DNA from 3 places in the Streptomyces sp. NPDC001502 genome. Region 1 is predicted to be linked to each of the others. Evidence: riboswitches for the same ligand, from Rfam matches in the RefSeq annotation. Region 1 holds a riboswitch; each other region holds the start of a gene.
What was found. Region 1 has a riboswitch for cobalamin ahead of metE (5-methyltetrahydropteroyltriglutamate--homocysteine S-methyltransferase). Riboswitches for the same ligand answer to the same signal wherever they lie in the genome.
Positions count from the first base shown of each region.

Region 1 (4,556 bases):
CGGGAGATGTCGCCGGCCAGGACGGGCGGGCGGACGTAGCGGGTGCCGTAGGACTGGACCCAGCCGTGCTGGGTGGCCAGGTAACCGGTGAGCTGCTCGGCGAAGTACTGCACCATGTCGTTGCGTTCGGGCTCGCCGTGCACGAGGACGTCGATGCCGGCCTTCTCCTGGAAGGCCAGGACCTCCCGGATCTCGGCCCGGATGCGGTCCTCGTAGCCGTCGGTGTCGATGCGCCCGGCCCGCAGGTCGGCGCGGGCCGTGCGCAGTTCGGTGGTCTGCGGGAACGACCCGATCGTGGTCGTCGGAAGCAGCGGGAGGCCCAGGTGTGCCCGCTGGGCGGCCGTCCGCTCGGCGTACGGCTGGGCGCGCCGCCCGTCCGCGTCGGTGACGGCGGCGGTGCGGGCCCGGACCGCCGGATCGTGGGTGAGGGCGGAGCCGGCGCGGGAGGCCAGGTCGGCCCGGTTGGCGGCGAGTTCGGCGGCGATGGCGTCCGTGCCGCGGGCCAGACCCCGGGCGAGGGTGGCGACCTCCGCGGTCTTCTGGCGGGCGAAGGCGAGCCAGCGCCGGACCTGCGGGTCGATGTCCCGTTCGGCGCTGGCGTCCAGCGGCACGTGCAGCAGGGAGCAGGAGGTGGCCACGTCCACCCGGTCGGCGAGCCCCAGGAGGGTTCCGAGGGTGGCGAGGGACTTCTCGTAGTCGTTGATCCAGATGTTGCGGCCGCTCACGACACCGGCGACGAGGCGTTTGCCGGGCAGGCCCCCGACGGCGGCGAGGTCGTCGAGGTTTGCGGCCGCCGCCTCGGTGAAGTCCAGCGCGAGGCCTTCGACGGGTGCCTTGGCCAGCACGGGCAGGGCTTCGCCGAGCCGGTCGAAGTAGGAGGCGACGAGCAGCTTGGGCCGGTCGGTCAGGCCGCCCAGTTCCCGGTACGCGCGGGCGGTGGCGTTCAGCTCGGCCGGGGTGCGGTCCTGCACCAGGGCGGGCTCGTCCAGTTGCACCCACTCGGCTCCGGCGGCGCGCAGGTCGGCCAGGACCTGGGCGTAGACGGGCAGGAGCCGGTCGAGCAGGGCCAGCGGATCGAAGCCGGCGGCGACGCCGGGGGCGGGCTTGGCCAGCAGCAGGTAGGTGACGGGGCCGACCAGGACCGGGCGGGCGGTGTGGCCCAGCCCGCGCGCTTCCCCCAGTTGGGCGACCTGACGGGTGGAGTCGGCGGTGAAGATGGTGCCGGGGCCGAGTTCGGGCACCAGGTAGTGGTAGTTGGTGTCGAACCACTTGGTCATCTCCAGCGGCGCCACGTCCTGGGTACCGCGCGCCATCGCGAAGTACCCGTCGAGCGGGTCGGCCGCGACGGCGGCGCGGTGCCGCTCGGGGACGGCGCCGACCATCACGCTGGTGTCGAGCACGTGGTCGTAGTACGAGAAGTCACCGGTCGGCACCTCGGTGATGCCGGCGTCGGCCAGCTGCTGCCAGTTGGTGCGGCGCAGGTCGCGGGCGGTCTCCCGGAGGGCGTCGGCGGTGACGCGGCCCTTCCAGTAGCCCTCGACGGACTTCTTCAGTTCGCGGTTCTGGCCCTGGCGGGGGTAGCCGTACACGGTGGCCACGGTGGGCCGTCCTGCGGTGGCGGGGGTCTTGCGGGTCACGGAACTCTCCTTCGCGAGCGTTCTCCTGTGGACCCGGTGAGGGGCCGAGGGCGCGAAGGGATGACGAACCGGGCGGAGCCCGACCGGGTACGGGTACGTGCAGCTGCACGCGTCCGCGGTCGTCCGCCTGATGTGTCGCCGACCCGCCCACGAGGTCACCGGGATTTCCGTGCGCGATCGGTCGCGTACGGGCAACGGGCAGGTCTTCGGACTCGCGGGCACGTCTCGTCGTACGGATGCCGTACGAGACTCCTACTGGCCGTCGCTTCCCAGACCCGTCCGGGCCCAGTGCGTATGACGGCGGTCGTTCCCGCTCACCGCTGCGGGGCAGTCCCGGATTCCCACCGGGTTCCCTCTTACGACGCATCCCGCCTGGCGGACGGGGCGAACCAGCTGCCCGGCCAGAGTAGACGGCGTTCCCCGTCGGCGCGCGGAGTTGTCCGGCATCCGGATGGTGGGGTGAGACCCACGAGGGTCGAAATCCAGCCATTGAGTGAATTGCATCACTGAGACGCGAGTTGTGTCCCTCTTGTCCGTTTACCGGATCGAACTGCCCGGTCAGGGCAGTACGTTGCAGCTCTCTGCACCGAGATCACTCGATGACCACCGGAAGACCGAGGAAGTATGGGTTCCCCGATGAGCGCCCGGCCGAGGGCCGCCTTCGTCGTACGCGCCGCCCTGGTGTCCGTGCTGGCCTGGGGCGGTCTCACCGCCTGTGCCGCCGACGAGGAGAAGCTGCAGTACGCGACCGATTACGCGGGCCACGAACCCCTGGGCGTGGTCGGGTACCCCACCTCCGAGTCCCTCGGGATCACCCAGAAGCTGATCTGGCGGCTCGCCGACGGCAAGGCCGAGGAGGTGGAGGCGCTCGCCGACGACCCCGATGACGCGAAGGGGGACGTCGAGCGGACCGCCCGGAACTGGATCCGGGCCTTCCACGAGGGGGCCAAGGGGAAGGTGACCGCGGACTTCTACGACGAGGGGTCCGTGCGGCAGCTCGTCGTCGTGTACTTCCACGACACGGGCCAGACCAAGTCGTTCCTGGTGCGCCTCGCCGGAAGGACCGGAGAGGACGGCTGGCGCGTGACCATGCTGGAGCCGGATCCGAAGCAGGCCTCGGCGGTCCCCGACTGGGTTCCGAGGACACCCGGGAGCCTCGGCTCGAAGACGACGCGATGACCCGGTCCGGCCGCCTCGTCGCCAGGTGAAAGGGCGCCGTCCCGCGGATCACTCCGCCGGACGGCGCCCTCGTCTCTCCGGGAACGGGAACGGTCGGATCAGGACCGGTCCAGCAGCGTGGTCAGGACCTCGTGGAGGACCGCTGCCGGATCCGCCACCGCCTGCGCCGAGCGCCAGGCCACGAAACCGTCCGGTCGGACGAGGATCGCACCCTCCTCGGCCGTGCCGTGCACCTCGCTCCAGTCGCCGCCGTTCGCCGGGATCAGGTCGGCCTCCGGGCCGGTGCCGATCGCGTACACGTCCAGGGGCAGGCCCAGCAGTTCGGCGACGGACCGCCCCGCGGCACGCCACGGCGTGCCCTCGGAACACAGCAGGACGAAGGAACGCTCGTAGAGGTCCACGGTGGACTTCGGATCCGGATCCCCTGGACCGCAGAGCCACATGTGCGGTGCACGGCTGCCCGGATCCCCGCAGAGCCGCATCCGTTCGGGTACGACGGGCCGGTCCGGGTCGGCGCCCAGCACCGCGCCCCGGTTGTAGCGGTAACCCATGGCCACGGAGAGGACCCCGCCCTGCCGGCCGCCGCCCCCGCCCGGCGCGGAGTCCGGCCCGGCCGCGGGCGCGGCCCCGGAGGCGGACCCGGGCTCGGGCTCGGGCTCGTACCCCGGGTGGCTGTGCTCCGCCGAACGCGCCGAGGCGCGCTCGCTCGTCGCCCGGGCCACCGGCAACCGCTCGGCCTCGTAGGTCTGCAGCAGCCCCGGCCCGGCCGAGCCGTTCAGGACCGCGGCGAGTTTCCAGGCGATGTTGTGGGCGTCCTGGATGCCGGTGTTCGAGCCGAACGCCCCGGTGGGGGACATCTCGTGGGCGGAGTCACCGGCCAGGAAGACCCGGCCGACGGCGTACCGCTCGGCGACCCGCTCGGCGGCGTGCCACGGGGCCTTCCCGGTGACCTCGACGTCCAGGTCGGGGGCGCCGACGGCCCGGCGGATGTGCTCCACGCAGCGCTCGTCGGTGAAGTCCTCCAGCGTCTCGCCCCGGTCCGGGTGCCAGGGCGCGTGGAAGACCCACCGCTCGCCGTTGTCGACCGGCAGCAGGGCCCCGTCGGCATCGGGCTTGGTCAGGTAGCACACGATGAAGCGCCGGTCGCCGACCACGTGGGGCAGCATCTGCGACCGGAAGGTGATGCTCACGTTGTGGAACAGGTCCCCGGAGCCGCTCTGGCCGATCCGGAGCGCCTCCCGCACGGGGCTGCGCGGCCCGTCGGCGGCGACGAGGTAGTCCGCGCGCACCGTGCTGTGCTCCCCGGTCTCCCGGTTCTTCACGATCGCGGTGACCCCGCCCGGGTCCTGGTCGAAGGAGAGGAGTTCGGTGGAGAACCGCAGGTCGGCTCCGAGTGAGGGGGTCACGGACATCAGGACCGGCTCGATGTCGTTCTGGCTGCACAGACACCATGCCGCCGGGCTGAAGCGCGCGAGCGCGCCACCCGGGTCGATTTCCTGGAAGAGCCACTCCTGGTCGTCACCGGTCAGCGAGCCGCCCTGCATGATGCCGTGGTTGTCCGCCAGGACCGAGGCGGCCTCACGGATCCGGTCCTCGACACGGGCGACCCGGAACAGTTCCATCGTCCGTACGTTGATACCGCGTCCGCGTGGGTGCATCGAGGTACCCGCGTGCTTCTCGACCACCATGTGTCTGATGCCATGCCGGCCGAGGAAGAGCGAGGTGCACAGACCCACCAGC
Region 1 is NZ_JBIAVW010000020.1:13,552-18,107, forward strand. Features, by position in the region: gene metE (5-methyltetrahydropteroyltriglutamate--homocysteine S-methyltransferase) at 1-1,637, opposite strand, end outside; cobalamin riboswitch at 1,817-2,046, opposite strand; gene ACFY0D_RS29385 (hypothetical protein) at 2,274-2,816, shown strand; gene ACFY0D_RS29390 (FAD-dependent oxidoreductase) at 2,915-4,556, opposite strand, start outside.

Region 2 (4,556 bases), on a different contig from region 1:
CGCAGATGATCGACGAGGGGACGAGGTCATGCCTGAACCGGAAGCAACAGGGACAGAACGGGACGCGGCGAGTCCGGGCAGCACGCCGGACTCGCCTTCTCCGAGGTCCATCGCCGCGTGGGTGCTCGTCGGACTCGTCGGCGCCATCGGCTGGGGCGTGCTGGCGCTCTCGCGCGGCGAGGAGATCTCCGCCGCCTGGCTGCTCGCCGCCGCCCTGGGCTCGTACGCGATCGCCTACCGCTTCTACGCACGCTTCATCGCGGACCGCGTGCTGAAGGTGGACGCCACCCGGGCCACCCCCGCCGAACGCCTTGACAACGGTGTCGACTTCCACCCCACCGACCGCCGGGTCCTCTTCGGCCACCACTTCGCGGCCGTGGCCGGCGCCGGCCCGCTCGTCGGACCCGTGCTCGCCGCGCAGATGGGCTATCTGCCGGGCACCATCTGGATCGTCGCCGGCGTCATCTTCGCCGGGGCCGTCCAGGACATGGTCACGCTCTTCTTCTCCACCCGCCGCGACGGGCGTTCGCTCGGCCAGATGGCCCGGGACGAGATCGGCCCCGTCGGCGGGGCCGCCGCCCTGATCGCCGTGTTCGCCATCATGATCATCCTGCTGGCGGTGCTGGCCCTGGTCATCGTCAACGCCCTGGCGCACTCGCCCTGGGGCGTCTTCTCCATCGGCATGACCATCCCGATCGCCGTCTTCATGGGCTTCTACCTGCGCGTCCTTCGGCCGGGCCGGGTCACCGAGGTCTCCGTCATCGGCGTCGCGCTGCTGCTGCTCGCCATCGTCGCGGGCGGCTGGGTCGCCGAGTCCTCCTTCGCGGGCACCTTCACCCTGGAGAAGGAGACGCTGGTCATCTGGATGGTGGTGTACGGCTTCCTGGCATCGGTGCTGCCGGTGTGGATGCTGCTCGCCCCGCGCGACTACCTCTCCACCTTCATGAAGGTCGGCACCATCGCGCTCCTCGCCATCGGCGTGGTCATCGCGATGCCCACCCTGAAGATGCCCTCGGTCACCGACTTCGCGGCGAGCGGCGACGGACCGGTCTTCGCCGGGTCGATGTTCCCCTTCGTCTTCATCACCATCGCCTGTGGCGCGCTCTCCGGCTTCCACGCCCTGGTCTCCTCGGGAACCACCCCGAAGATGATCCAGAAGGAGACCCAGGTCCGCATGATCGGCTACGGCGCCATGCTGACCGAGTCCTTCGTCGCCGTCATGGCGATCATCGCGGCCTGCATCATCGAGCCCGGGCTCTTCTTCGCGGTCAACTCCCCCGGCGGGGTCATCGGCACCACGGTCGAGTCCGCCTCCCAGGCGGTGACCAACTTCGGCTTCGCCATCTCCCCCGAGGCGCTCGCCCAGGCCGCGAAGGACGTCGAGGAAGCCAGTCTGCTCTCGCGCACGGGTGGCGCACCGACCTTCGCACTCGGAATGTCGGAGATCTTCTCCGCCGTGGTCGGCGGCGCCGGCATGAAGGCCTTCTGGTACCACTTCGCCATCATGTTCGAGGCGCTCTTCATCCTGACGACGCTCGACGCGGGCACCCGCGTGGGCCGGTTCATGCTCCAGGACACCCTCGGCAACGTGCACAAGTCCTTCAAGGACGTCAGCTGGAAGCCCGGCGTGTGGTTCGCGAGCGCGATCGTCGTCGGCGGCTGGGGCTACTTCCTGTGGGTCGGCATCAAGGACCCGCTCGGCGGCATCAACCAGCTCTTCCCGCTCTTCGGCATCGCCAACCAGCTGCTCGCCGCGGTCGCACTGGCCGTCTGCACCACGCTGCTGATCAAGTCGGGCCGGCTCAAGTGGGCCTGGGTGACGGGCGTTCCACTGGTCTGGGACGCCACGGTGACCCTCACCGCGAGCTACCAGAAGATCTTCTCCGAGGACGTAAAGGTCGGCTTCTTCGCCCAGCGCGACAAATACCAGGCCGGAATCGACGCCGACAAGGTCCTGGCTCCGGCGAAGAACATGGACGACATGCACACCGTGGTCACCAACGCCACGGTCGACGGCGTCCTGTGCGCCTTCTTCGCGGTCCTGATCATCGTGGTCCTCGCGGACGCGGCCCGGACCTGCCTCAAGGCCGTCCGCGACCCGGGGTCGGCGACCCTCTCCGAGACCCCGTGGACCGAGTCGAAGATCGTCGCCCCGGCCGGACTGATCGCGACCGCCGAGGAGCGGGCGGAGCTCGCCGCGGCGGGTCCGGAGGCGGGCGGCGGACACGTCAAGGAGCCGGTGGCGTGAGCACCGTACGGAGCGTGCTGGCCAGGGCCCGGTTCTACGTACGGGAGTTCTCGGGGGAGGCCGCGTACGACCGGTACGTGGCCCACTCCCGCTCCCACGACCCGGACGCGGAGGTCCTGACCCGCCGCGCCTTCGAACGCGCCCGTACGGACGCCCGCGAGGCGGACCCCCGCGAGGGCTTCCGCTGCTGCTGAGCCCGCACCGACCGAAGGCCCCGCCGGACGCTTCCGGCGGGGCCTTCGCGCTGTTCAGCGCCAGAGCTCGGGGTGGTGCTGCACGCAGATCCGTGTGAGCCACTGGACGATCATTGCGTGGCTGCCGTCACTCAGCGCCCTGCGAGTTCTTCGAACTCCTCGGTCAGCGTGTGGGGGCGGTCGGCGATCACGGTCCTGCCTCGCTCACCTTGCTCGACGGTGCGGTCTCCGACGACAGCGCCGCCGCCGGGACCGTCCTGCACACTCGACCGCATGGACATGGTGATCAGAACGGCGGTGCCCGCCGACTTCGAGGAGCTGGGTGAGATCACGGCGCAGGCCTACCTCGCCGACGGGCATCTGGACTTCAACGAGGACGACGCGTACCTGAACGTGCTGCGCGACGTGGCCGGCCGGGCCGCCCGGGCCGAAGTGCTGGTCGCCGAACGGGACGGGCGGGTGCTCGGCGGTGTGACCTTCGCCGCTCCGGGCAGTCCGCTCGCCGACATCGCGGCCCCCGACGAGGCGGAGTTCCGGATGCTCGCGGTGGCCCACGAGGCGCGCGGCCAGGGCGCCGGCGAGGCTCTGGTGCGGGCCTGCGTCGAGCGGGCGCGGGCCCTGGAGGGCGTGACCGGCCTGGTTCTCTCCACCCAGCGCAGCATGGCCGGCGCCCACCGGATCTACGCGCGCCTGGGCTTCGTACGCACTCCGGAGCGGGACTGGGCGCCGATCGAGGGCCTGACACTCCTCACTTACCGGCTCAAGCTGTAGCCACGCCGACACTACATGTGGGGGTTACCGCACAGGGCCGCCCCCACATGTATGCTCATGCCTGCTGTCGCCGCAGGGGAATCCGGTGCGAATCCGGAACTGTCCCGCAACGGTATGAAGTGTCCGGCTACCGGACGCCAAGTCCGATGACCTGCCGACAGCGCATCCGGCTCGACCGAACCGGATGCCGATTCGTCCGGGCCTCGCGGTTGGGCCGGTGGACGCCATGAGGGGTACGCGTTCTCGTCGCGCCCGCATGCGCCCGCTCGCGCCCCGCCCCGCCGATGACCGGGCCGAGCGAGGGAGAGCTCCCGCCGTGACCATCGCGCCTTCCGCACCGCGCGCCGAGTCCACTTCTGGCGACAACACCGAGGGCCCGGGGGCCACGCTGCTGCGTACCCTCACCGAACTTACGGCGGACCTCCCCGACACCGACCCCGGCCGGGTCGCGGCCTCCGCGCTGCGCGGCCGCAGCTCCGCCGCCGACGACGCCGAACTGCGCGGGCTGGCCACGGAGGCCGCCGCCGGTCTGATCTCCGAGGACCCGGCCTACTCCCGGCTCGCCGCCCGTCTGCTGACGCTGGCCGTGCGCGACGAGGCCGCGAGCCAGGGCTCCACCTCCTTCTCGGCCTCCGTCGAGGTCGGCCACCGCGAGGGCCTCATCGCCGACCGCACGGCCGAGTTCGTCCGCACCCACGCGGGCCGGCTCGACTCGCTCGTCGAACTGACCCTCGCCGAGGGCGCCGACGACCGCTTCGGCTTCTTCGGCCTGCGCACCCTGCACAGCCGCTACCTGCTGCGCCACCCGATCACCCGTCAGGTCATCGAGACCCCGCAGTACTTCATGCTGCGCGTGGCCTGCGGTCTGGCCGCCGACGACAGCGTCCAGGCCGTGGAGGAAGTGGCCTCGCTGTACCGGCTGATGAGCCGCCTGGACTACCTGCCGTCCTCCCCCACGCTCTTCAACTCCGGCACCCGGCACCCGCAGATGTCCTCCTGCTACCTGCTGGACTCCCCGCTGGACGAGCTCGACTCGATCTACGACCGCTACCACCAGGTCGCCCGCCTCTCCAAGCACGCCGGCGGCATCGGCCTCTCGTACTCCCGTATCCGCGCCCGCGGTTCGCTGATCCGTGGCACCAACGGCCACTCCAACGGCATCGTGCCGTTCCTGAAGACCCTCGACGCCTCCGTCGCCGCCGTGAACCAGGGTGGCCGCCGCAAGGGCGCCGCCGCCGTCTACCTGGAGACCTGGCACGCGGACATCGAGGAGTTCCTGGAGCTCCGCGACAACACCGGTGAGGACCAGCGCCGTACGCACAACCTGAACCTCGCCCACTGGG
Region 2 is NZ_JBIAVW010000004.1:177,495-182,050, reverse strand. Features, by position in the region: gene ACFY0D_RS08075 (carbon starvation CstA family protein) at 29-2,248, shown strand; gene ACFY0D_RS08070 (CstA-like transporter-associated (seleno)protein) at 2,245-2,442, shown strand; gene ACFY0D_RS08065 (hypothetical protein) at 2,574-2,717, opposite strand; gene ACFY0D_RS08060 (GNAT family N-acetyltransferase) at 2,716-3,213, shown strand; cobalamin riboswitch at 3,258-3,387, shown strand; gene ACFY0D_RS08055 (ribonucleoside-diphosphate reductase subunit alpha) at 3,530-4,556, shown strand, end outside.
Region 2: another riboswitch for cobalamin. It lies ahead of ACFY0D_RS08055 (ribonucleoside-diphosphate reductase subunit alpha); the one in region 1 lies ahead of metE (5-methyltetrahydropteroyltriglutamate--homocysteine S-methyltransferase).

Region 3 (4,556 bases), on a different contig from region 1:
CTGGCCGCCGAGGACTTCCCGCCCGGCTCCCCCGTCCACGCCCTCGCGCGGATCGGCATCGCCAACCACTTCGCGGGCGCGCTCATCCTCCCGTACCGCGCCTTCCACGCGGCCGCCGAGGAGTTCCGCTACGACATCGAGCGGCTCACCGACCATTTCGGGATCGGCTACGAGACGGTCTGCCACCGGCTGAGCACCCTGCAGCGGCCCAGGCTGCGCGGGGTGCCCTTCTCCTTCGTCCGGGTGGACCGGGCCGGGAACATGTCCAAGCGGCAGTCGGCGACCGGATTCCACTTCTCCCGCGCGGGCGGCACCTGCCCGCTGTGGAACGTGTACGAGGCCTTCGCCGCGCCCGGCCGCATCCACGTCCAGGTGGCCGCCATGCCCGACGGGCAGCGGTACCTGTGGACCGCCCGGGCCGTCACCCGCCACCGCGGCGGCTGGGGCGAGCCCGGCAAGACCTTCGCGATCGGGCTCGGCTGCGAGATCCGGCACGCCTCGCGGCTCGTGTACGCCGACGGGCTCGACCTCGACAACACGGCGGCCGCCACGCCCATCGGCATGGGCTGCCGCCTCTGCGAACGCCTCGACTGCCCGCAGCGGGCCGTGCCGCCGCTCGGGCGGGCGCTGGCCGTGGACGAGAACAGCAGCACCTTCATCCCGTACCCGGTGACCAGGAACCCGGCCCCGGCGCGGGGCTGAGCGGGCGTCAGGCAGCGGACGCGGTCGGCGGGCCGCGGGCGGCGCGGCCGGATGCCGAAGCCGCGCGGCGGCGGCTCTGGACTTACTAGGACGTCCAACTATATGTTCGTGGGCACAAGGTCCGCGGTGCAGGGAAGCCGGTGAGAAACCGGCACGGTCCCGCCACTGTGACCGGGGAGTGTGCTGCCATCCACACGCCACTGACGAGGTCTGTCGGGAAGGCGGGCGGCACGCGGGGATCCGGGAGTCAGGATACCGGCCGCGGATGTTCCGTGTTGTCCACGAGGATGGAGCAGACACGCATGGCACCGGTTTGTACCCACGACCCTGGTGATCCGGCGGAGCGCACGCACACCTTCGCGCGCTCATAGGTCGTCTCTTTCGACCTGGTCCCACGACCCTCCCCAGCGGCGCACCCGATCGGGTGCCGTCCGCCGGTCGGCCGTGCCATCCCCGGATCCAACCTGACGAGAGCAGGCACCCATGGTCCGTGAACTCACCCATTTCATCGGCGGCAAGCACACCACCGGATCCTCCGGCCTCTTCACCGACGTGTACGACCCCAACACCGGCGCCGTCCAGGCCCGGGTCCCGCTCGCGGGGCGGGCCGACACCGAGGCCGCCATCGCGAACGCCGAGGAGGCACAGGCCGACTGGGGGCAGTGGAACCCGCAGCGCCGCTCGCGCGTGCTGCTGCGCTTCCTCCAGCTGGTCGAGGGCGAACGGGACTCCCTCGCCCGGCTGTTGTCCTGCGAGCACGGCAAGACCGTCGCCGACGCCCACGGAGACCTGCAACGCGGCCTGGAGGTGGTCGAGTTCGCCGCCGGTGTCCCGCACCTGCTCAAGGGCGAGTTCACCGACAACGCGGGCACCGGGATCGACGTGCATTCCCTGCGCTCGCCGCTGGGCGTGGTCGCCGGGATCACTCCCTTCAACTTCCCCGCGATGATCCCCCTGTGGCAGGCCGCACCGGCCCTGGCCTGCGGTAACTCCTTCATCCTGAAGCCCTCCGAGCGCGACCCCTCCGTACCGCTGCGCCTCGCCGAGCTGTTCCTGGAGGCCGGCCTGCCGCCCGGCGTGCTCAATGTGGTCAACGGCGGCAAGGAGGCCGTCGACACCCTCCTCGAAGACCCGCGCGTGCAGGCCCTCGGCTTCGTCGGCTCCACTCCGATCGCCGCGCACATCTACGCCACCGCCGCGGCCCACGGCAAGCGCGCCCAGTGCTTCGGCGGCGCCAAGAACCACATGATCGTGATGCCCGACGCCGACCTCGACCAGGCCGTGGAGGCCCTCATCGGCGCCGGCTACGGCTCCGCGGGCGAGCGCTGCATGGCCATCGCCGTCGCCGTACCCGTCGGCGAGGAGACCGCGAACGCCCTCGTGGCCAAGCTGACGGAGCGCATCGCCACCCTGCGCGTGGGCCGCTCCGACGACCCCGAGGCCGACTTCGGGCCGCTGGTCAGCCGGGACGCCCTCGACCGGGTGAACCGCTACGTCGGCATCGGAGCCACCGAGGGCGCCGAACTCGTCGTGGACGGGCGCGGGTTCACCCTGCCCGGGCACGAGGACGGGTTCTTCGCCGGAGCGACCCTCTTCGACCGTGTGACCCCGCAGATGCGGATCTACCGCGAGGAGATCTTCGGCCCGGTGCTGTCCGTCGTACGGGCCACCGACTACGAGGAGGCCCTGCGCCTGCCCACCGAGCACCCGTACGGCAACGGCGTCGCGATCTTCACCCGTGACGGGGACACGGCGCGCGACTTCACCCGCCGGGTGGGCGCCGGCATGGTCGGCGTCAACGTGCCGATCCCCGTCCCCGTCGCGTACCACACCTTCGGCGGCTGGAAGCGGTCCGGCTTCGGCGACCTGAACCAGCACGGCCCCGACTCGATCCGCTTCTACACCCGCACCAAGACCGTCACCTCACGCTGGCCCTCCGGGGCGAAGGAGAGCGCGAGCTTCACCATCCCGACGATGGGATGAGCCCGGTGACCCTCACCCTCAGCCCCGATCAGCTCGCCCTCGCCGAGGTCACCCTCGACTTCGCCCAGGAGCAGCTCGGCCCGTACGCCGTCACCTGGGACCAGGACAAACACTTCCCGCTGGACGTGATCCGCAAGGCGGCGGACCTCGGGCTCGGCGGCGTCTACGTCCGCGAGGAGCACGGCGGTTCCGGCCTCAGCCGCAGCGACGGCGTCCTCGTCTTCGAGACCCTCGCCACCGGTTGCCCCTCCATCGCCGGGTACCTCTCCATCCACAACATGGTCGCCTGGATGGTCGACCGGTACGGGGACGCGGACCAGCGGGCCCGCTGGCTCCCCGACCTGTGCTCCGCCCGGTCCCTGGGCAGCTACTGCCTGACCGAACCCGGAGCCGGATCCGACGCGGCCGGGCTGCGCACCCGGGCCGAGCGCACGGACGACGGTTATGTGCTGACCGGGGTCAAGCAGTTCATCTCCGGCGCCGGCGCCTCCGAGGTCTACATCGTCATGGCGCGCACCGGCGGGGAGGGCGCGGGCGGCGTCTCCGCGTTCGTCGTGGAACGCGCGGACGCCGGGGTCTCCTTCGGCCCGAACGAGCGCAAGATGGGCTGGAACGCCCAGCCCACCCGCCAGGTGATCCTCGACGGGGTCCGCGTCCGCGCCGACCGGCGGCTCGGCGCCGAGGGCGACGGTTTCCGCATCGCCATGAACGGGCTCAACGGCGGCCGCCTCGGCATCGCCGCCTGCTCGCTGGGCGGTGCGCAGAGCGCGCTGGACCGCAGCCTCGCGCACCTGGCCGACCGGGAGGCGTTCGGGGCCCGGCTGCTGGACGCCCAGGCCCTGCAGTTCCGGCTCGCGGACATGGCCACCGAGCTGGCCGCGGCCCGCGCCCTGGTCCGCCAGGCCGCCGACGCGCTGGACCGGGGTGACCCGCTGGCCCCGCAGCTGTGCGCGATGGCCAAGCGCTTCGCCACGGACACCGGCTACACGGTCGCCGACCAGGCCCTCCAACTCCACGGGGGTTACGGCTACTTGAGCGAGTACGGCATCGAGAAGATCGTCCGCGACCTTCGGGTCCACCAGATCCTGGAAGGCACCAACGAGGTCATGCGCATCATCGTCGCCCGCGGGCTCACGGAGGCCCTGCGATGAACCACGGAACCCCCGGGGCCCACGACCAGGACCAGGACCACGTGCTCCTGCGGACCGAGGGCCACACCGCCTACATCACCCTCAACCGCCCCAAGGCTCTCAACGCCCTGACCCACTCCATGGTGCTCCGCATCGACGGGGCGCTCGCCGGCTGGCAGCACGACCCGGACGTCGCGGCCGTCGTCATCGAGGGCGCCGGTGAACGCGGCCTGTGCGCGGGCGGTGACATCCGCGCGATCTACGAGGACGCCCGCACGGGCGGCACCGCCTCGGCCGGCTTCTGGCGCGACGAGTACCGGCTCAACGCCCGCATCGCCCGCTACCCCAAGCCGTACGTCGCGCTCATGGACGGCATCGTCATGGGCGGCGGCGTCGGGATCTCGGCCCACGGCACCGTGCGGATCGTCACCGAACGCTCCCGCGTGGCCATGCCCGAGACGGGCATCGGCTTCGTCCCCGACGTCGGCGGCACGTACCTGCTGGCGCTGGCGCCCGGCGAGCTGGGCACCCACCTGGCCCTGACCGGGGCGCCCGCGGGAGCGGCGGACGCCCTGCTCTGCGGGCTCGCCGATCATTTCGTGCCCTCGGAGCTGCTGCCGCGGCTGGCCGCGGACCTGGCGGGGGCCTCCGTACACGAGGTGCTGGAACGGTACGTCGGTCCGGCTCCCGCCGGCGCGCTCGACGGTGACCGCGCATGGATCGACCACTGCTATGCGGCGG
Region 3 is NZ_JBIAVW010000005.1:217,739-222,294, forward strand. Features, by position in the region: gene ACFY0D_RS10615 (short-chain fatty acyl-CoA regulator family protein) at 1-702, shown strand, start outside; cobalamin riboswitch at 795-981, shown strand; gene ACFY0D_RS10620 (CoA-acylating methylmalonate-semialdehyde dehydrogenase) at 1,186-2,685, shown strand; gene ACFY0D_RS10625 (acyl-CoA dehydrogenase family protein) at 2,682-3,836, shown strand; gene ACFY0D_RS10630 (enoyl-CoA hydratase/isomerase family protein) at 3,833-4,556, shown strand, end outside.
Region 3: another riboswitch for cobalamin. It lies ahead of ACFY0D_RS10620 (CoA-acylating methylmalonate-semialdehyde dehydrogenase); the one in region 1 lies ahead of metE (5-methyltetrahydropteroyltriglutamate--homocysteine S-methyltransferase).